DNA from 2 places in the Pelatocladus sp. genome. Region 2 is predicted to be linked to the other one. Evidence: riboswitches for the same ligand, from Rfam matches in the RefSeq annotation. Region 2 holds a riboswitch; the other holds the start of a gene.
What was found. A riboswitch is a leader RNA that binds a small molecule or an ion and turns the genes downstream of it on or off. The one in region 2 is predicted to bind cobalamin.
Positions count from the first base shown of each region.

Region 1 (3,632 bases), on a different contig from region 2:
ATGCCAGGAACCGGACTTGAACCGGTGACACGAGGATTTTCAGTCCTCTCTCAACCTCTATTTATCAGTACTTTCACGCTTTACAAAACTCCTTTACCCCCAAATTACCCCAAAAAAGTTCTGACAATATTTACCTTGTCTAATGATTTATGACCTTGGTTTCAACAACCATTTAGGCATTGTAAAAATAAGCATATAGAAACTCAGTAGACCGAAAAGTTCTGCGCTCACTAAAAATAAGACTAGCTGATAGCAAAGCCCCAAAAATCAACCAAAATGAGCCGGACGGTGAACAAACTTCGCAATCTACCCCATAGTAATGGTCTATTGCTTGGGGATCTCCAGAAAATAAAAACTTAATTTTAACAGGTGTCATAGTTGCTATCAAGAGGAATCTTTTTTTCTTCAACCAGTAATTCCTAGAACAATGTAAATAACTGGTAGTTACTAGCTATTATTTGCAGTCACTCCAGAAAGTAAATAATTAGCTTTATCAAAAAATAATCTGTAAAGTTTTGCCGGAAAAATTTCATAAAAATAAGACAATTTTTCAAACTTAACAGCAAGTATTTTTAGCCAAAATATTTGTTAAACTTCTAATTTATGTGTTATTTCAAGTCTGTTAATGTACTTTGCGAGCTTAATCTCAATTAGTGATAGAGATAGTTAATTTTTATTCTGATGCCCTTTCCCTACACTTCAATTTAATGCAACATAATGTCTCCTTTACCTAACTATCGTCCTCAGAAACTCTCCCTTGGTTTCTTGGAGAAAGAAATTTTGCACATCATCTGGGAACTAGGTAGCGTCACCGTCAAAGATGTGCATGAACGTATTTTGGCTGATTCAAAGCGACGGCTAACCTCTGCTTCAGTGACAACTGTCCTCAATCGTTTGACTAAAAAAGGATGGCTTGTATGCAATAAAGAGAGTCGTCGGAATTACAGATGGCAAGCACTAGTATCACAACAAGAGGCGCAGATACTCCAAGCTTATGAACAGCTGCATCAATTCTTGGCAGTAGGTAATCCAGATGTGGTTGCAGTCTTTGCCGATAGCCTGGATCAAGATAGTTTAGAAAAGTTTGAAGCGATCGTCCGTATTTTGCCGAGGCATTAAACCTGAATTTGATCCGCCAATGCAATACGAACAAACAAAGCGGGCGTTGGTGAATAGAAGTATGAATCAGGCGATCGCTCTAATTCATACTTATTTCCCTGATCGATGACTTGTAGCTAACCTGCGGCAGCTAGCTGTGTTGGTAAAAAATCGCGGCTCAAAATTCTGCAATAATGATATAGTTACTCCCATCGGTTCTGATGAAAAGCAGCCATCAGACGCAAGGGGGAAAGTCCGGTGCAAATCCGGCGCTGTCCCGCAACTGTGAACCAAAATTGGGTGAGTCAGGATGCCCGCCGATGGGAACCAATTCGTTGACATAAATCTGCGAGGTACAGATTATGAAAAGAAAACAGGCGTTAGTCAGTCTAACCCTGATGGGAGTTATCAGTTTTTACCTAGTAATTGGTTTACCCAAACCCGCCTATGCCATGCACATTATGGAAGGTTTTTTACCAGTGCAGTGGGCGATTTTTTGGTGGATTGTGGCATTACCATTTTTTATATTAGGATTGCGTAGTCTAACTCGCATTACCCAAGCTAACCCACAGCTAAAACTACTACTGGCCTTGGCTGGTGCTTTCACATTCGTACTGTCAGCGTTAAAAATCCCTTCGGTTACAGGTAGCTGTTCTCATCCAACAGGGACGGGGTTAGGTGCGGTGCTGTTTGGGCCGCTTACTGTGTCGGTTTTGGGTGGTTTAGTGTTGTTGTTTCAAGCTTTGTTACTAGCGCATGGCGGCTTGACAACACTGGGAGCAAATGCTTTTTCGATGGCGATCGCTAGACCATTTGCCGCTTACTGGATATATAATTTGACAATCAAGTTGGGTGGTAAAGACAAAATCGCCATATTTCTAGCAGCTGCGATCGCAGATTTACTCACATACGTTATCACTTCTATCCAACTTGCCCTAGCTTTTCCTGCACCTGTTGGTGGGTTTATCGCTTCATTTACCAAGTTCGCCGGAATTTTTGCCATAACTCAAGTTCCCTTAGCAATTAGTGAAGGATTGCTAACTGTATTAGTGTGGAATTGGCTGCAATCTTATAATCCTCAAGAATTGGAACTATTGCAATTAATCAAACGAGGAAATGGCAATGAGTCAATCTAAAAAAGGGTTGAGTAATTGGGTATTGGTGGTAGCTGTATTAGCTTTAGCAATTGCACCGTTAATCTTTGTCCGTGATGCGGAATTCGCTGGTGCAGATGGCAAAGCAGAAGAGGCTATAAATGAAATTCAACCGGAATATAAACCCTGGTTTAAATCATTTTTTGAACCCGCTAGTGGGGAAATAGAAAGCTTATTATTTGCTTCGCAAGCAGCTTTGGGTGCTGGAGTCGTTGGTTATGCAATTGGGTTATATAAAGGACGTTCCCAACAACGAAAACGTGAAGAATGAGCCTGCAACTAGATACTTTGGCTTACACTAATCGGCTGCGAAGATTGCCACCAGAACATAAACTGATTTTTGCATTTACTACTCTTGCTATTTCCCTTGCAACCCATCCCTTAGTGCAAATTTTAATGGTGCTTTGGATGAGTATTTGGACAATGATTTATGCCAGAATTCCGGCTAGAGTTTATTTTCGGTTGTTAATGTTCACCATAGTTTTCTGTTTGACAAGTTTACCAGCCCTAATGGTAAATGGAGTTGCAATAACTAATTTACAAAACGTCAAATTAGATTCGTGGTATGGACTAACTATCGGACACTTCTATATTTATATCAGTCATAGTGGCAGTATCCAAGCATTGGGAATTTTAACCAGAGCATTAGCCTCTGTTTCTTGCTTGTATTTTCTGATGCTAACTGTCCCTTTCACGGAAATATTACGAACTCTCCAGTACTTACGATTTCCAGTACTGTTAACCGATTTATTATTACTAATGTATCGATTTATTTTCATTCTCCTGAACACAGCCAGTGAATTGTGGACAGCACAAAATTCCCGTGGTGGCTACCGCACTCTTGCTCTTAGCATGAAAAGTTTAGCAATACTCATCGGACAACTATTACAGCGAACCTTACAACGATATAATCAGTTCTCTCTTGGACTGGAAGCACGGGGTTTTGTAAGTGAATTTCGAGTTTGGCATCAGAGTCGCTATCGTCCTCAATTACGGTATATTATCGAAGCCATTTTCGGCTGTGTAGTATTAATAGGATTGGACTTTTGGCGAAATGCAGGAATATTTACTCGAATTTGAACAGGTATATTACACCTATTCAGGCGCACAACAATCAGCTTTGAATGGTCTAGCATTGAAGATTCCATCAAGTAAAAAGTGTGCGTTAATTGGTCAGAATGGTTGTGGTAAAACGACACTATTCTTACTAGCTAATGGTTTATATAAACCTGATTCTGGTATTGTCCGGTGGCGTGGTGAACCGTTAAACTATAACCGAAATTATCTTGGTAAATTAAAGCAGAAGGTCGGATTAGTATTTCAAGATCCAGAACAACAATTAGTAGCTTCTACTGTTGAAGAAGATATATCTTACGGTTT
Region 1 covers NZ_JCACKS010000240.1:5,827-9,458, reverse strand. Annotated here, with positions in the region: gene AC5JMK_RS23880 (BlaI/MecI/CopY family transcriptional regulator) at 718-1,119, shown strand; cobalamin riboswitch at 1,295-1,434, shown strand; gene AC5JMK_RS23875 (energy-coupling factor ABC transporter permease) at 1,461-2,234, shown strand; gene AC5JMK_RS23870 (energy-coupling factor ABC transporter substrate-binding protein) at 2,221-2,523, shown strand; gene cbiQ (cobalt ECF transporter T component CbiQ) at 2,520-3,332, shown strand; gene AC5JMK_RS23860 (energy-coupling factor ABC transporter ATP-binding protein) at 3,307-3,632, shown strand, end outside.
Region 1: linked by a shared signal. The riboswitch ahead of AC5JMK_RS23875 (energy-coupling factor ABC transporter permease) and the one ahead of AC5JMK_RS13545 (TonB-dependent receptor plug domain-containing protein) in region 2 are both predicted to bind cobalamin.

Region 2 (3,164 bases):
AATGTTGCGGTTTGAATCTGCATTATTTTTTATTCCTTTGAAGGTTAAATAATTAGGCACTATGAATTAGAAACTGGTAATTTTTACCAAAAATATAAGGTTCAAAGCCGAGTAGAATTGTGGGCTATAGCTCCCCTGCTTTTCTGCTCAAGAGTTTTTTCACCCAGTCTTCAATTAACAACAACTTATATTTAATTGCGTCCATTTACTTTGTGGTGGAATCTTTGCTAGAATCCCTTTTCTGAGAGGTTCAGGTCGTTCTGACCAAGGTAGTGAACCATCGCCTTTCGCATAGTATTGACTAGCACATTGCAGTATCGCAGATGCACAACTATCATTTGGTAAATCGCCAAATAAATAGGTTGGTTTCCCTGACGCAACAAAAGCAATTACACAAGAACGGTTACAAGCACTCATACATTCAACTCCTTGAATGGAGAATTTGTTTTGCAATTCCCAATTTTGTGCCAGTTGTTGAAGTTGTTGTAATAGCTGCTGTCCGCCACTTTCACCAATCCGCTTACCATCTTGCCACAGGCTGGCGCAGGTCGTGCAGACGAATAAAGTATGCTGTTTGTTGTTCATTAATTTTCAGGCTTTGCCGATTGATAGTATGAAGTAGCCTCACACATACCCTACAGGAAGCTAACGTAACGCCACCGCAAGCTACACGTTAGTATCTTCTAGGGAAGAGTAGGCGCAAAGTTACTTTTATGTGAAGCGAAGGATAGGATACAACTGGGTTTTCAGGTTTGTATCTATCAACCTTCTGTGTGTACGTATTGATGTGTTTAGGAAAATATCTACAATCTCATAGAAATTTGTAGTGCGTGGGGTATGTCTGACACTATGAGACAGTAATCCTGTTTAATAGAGAGAGTATTGATTGCGTTATTCATCTGTACCTCGCAGATGGGAGTTTGTTGTACTTTCGGCGGGCATTCTGACTTTGAAGCATAAGCCTCATTACAGCTGCGGGACAGCGCCGGATTTGCACCGGACTTTCCCCGTTACCTCTAGTGACTGTTTCCCACTAGAACCGAATCATCCTTTTGATGATACCACAGTTTTGTAACTTATTACTTTGTAATTTGATTCAGTATCAGAAAAGATAAACAAAAATAGGGTAGATTTGTAATGCTGCAACTTAGTAGTACTAATATTCGCCCCGACAGTAACTAATTTTAGCTTGATCGAAAAGTTCTGCATACACCTTCGGCATCTGTACTGGGCGCGATCGCTCTACAAATCTAAATGCAACAATTCTTATTTCTCTTATTTGCATTGAGATACGAGCATGGTAAATTACAACCAGACCTTGGTTCTGATGGGGAACAGCCATCAGAGGTAACGGGGAAAATTCGGTGTAAATCCGATGCTGTCCCGCAGCTGTGATGAGACTCGAAGTATTCGTCTCTGAGTCAGAATGCCCGCCAGAGGTAAAAAACATACACTTATCTGCGAGGTACAGATGCAAAATATTCTTTTTAATTACCGTTGGGCGGTAAAAGTCATTGTATGTAGTATGGGTGCAATGACAACTTTGATATTGTGGAATTATGTTGTGTATGCGGTCGAAATTCCACAACCAGAAAAAATTGCCCAAAATACGGATGAACAGGAACCTGATATTGAACTGACAGTCATCGACACGCTATTGAATCAGCCTGTTTTCTCCCCCTTTCGCCGCGAAGGAACAGTCAAAGATTCTACTCGACCAGTATATGTGATTACAGGTGAAGAAATCGAAGCCCAGGGGGCGCGCAATGTCACAGAAGCGTTGCGTTTTCTCCCCGGAATCTTACCTGATGGGACAGTCGGAACAGAAGTGAATGCTTTAAGCGGTCAATTTATTCGGGGTTCTAACTCCGAACAAGTATTGATTTTACTTGATGGTAGACCAATTAACAATCTCGGTGGCGGTGGTTTTGACCTTTCCGAAATTACCAGCAACATTATTGAACGAATAGAAGTTTTACCAGGAGGAGGTTCTACCCTTTACGGTTCCTCTGCGATTGGAGGTGTGATTAGTATTATCACTGGTCGTCCCACAGAGAAAGTAACAACCCAAGCGGGTGTGACTTTTGGCGCTTATGGATTAAATCAGCAGACTATCAATAGTAGTGGGAGAGTAGGAAATATTGGTTGGGTTTTGGGATATAACCGTACCGAAGCTGAAAATAACTACCCTTTTTCCATCCCAGAGGCGAACTTCGAGGGAACCAGAGAAAACAATGATGTTCTCTACAACAACTTTAATGTCAAGTTAGAGGCGAATTTAGGTTCTCGTAATACCCTCACCCTCTCAACTTTATACTTAGGTAAAGACCAAGGAGTACCAGGAGGAGTCCCTATTCCCGAACCTCTATTTGGACAAGGTTATTTTAACTCGTTGACTGATAGCGATCGCAAATACACAGACCAAGTTCTCACTGATTTAACTTGGAACTCAAAATTAGGTTCGGGAAATGATTCCCTACTTACAGCCAAAGTCTATGCAGATTTTCTGAATACCCGTTTTGATAGTCGTGCTTCATCTTCTGCGCGGTTTGATAACGAGCAAAATTCCTATGGAATTCAAGCGCATCATAGTTGGAACTTTGCCAGCAATCAAAGTTTAGTTTATGGCTTTGATTATCGCAACACTTCAGCACGTAACAGTACCTTTGACTATCTCGATAATCAAGAAACAATTAGTTATGACGATAGTATTGATCAAGGAGCATTATTTGCTAGATATGAAATTAATTTTACACCTAGTTTCACAATGAACTTTGGCTTGCGCCAAGATTTTAGTAGTTTGACAAATGGTTCATTTACATCGCCAAGTGTAGGCGCAAAACTGGCGCTGACTGATTCTACTACCATCCGAGCTAATTATATTCGGAATTTCCGCGCTCCAACTCTTTTTAATTTATATGCTAGAGGTTCTACCTTTGTTGGTAATCCGGATCTTAAACCAGAAACAGGTGATAGTTATGATATTGGAATTGACCAAAAACTAGGAGATTTTGGTTTATTACGCTTAACCTACTTCAGCAACACTATCTCAGATTTGATTGCTTATAATTTTGCTGTCCCTGTAGCTACTTATGAGAATATTGGTAAGGTTCGTACTACAGGACTCGAAGCAGTTTTAAATTTACAACTTGCAAAAAATGTCT
Region 2 covers NZ_JCACKS010000170.1:59-3,222, forward strand. Annotated here, with positions in the region: gene AC5JMK_RS13535 (DUF1636 domain-containing protein) at 175-585, opposite strand; cobalamin riboswitch at 917-1,059, opposite strand; gene AC5JMK_RS13540 (hypothetical protein) at 1,157-1,342, opposite strand; cobalamin riboswitch at 1,303-1,452, shown strand; gene AC5JMK_RS13545 (TonB-dependent receptor plug domain-containing protein) at 1,472-3,164, shown strand, end outside.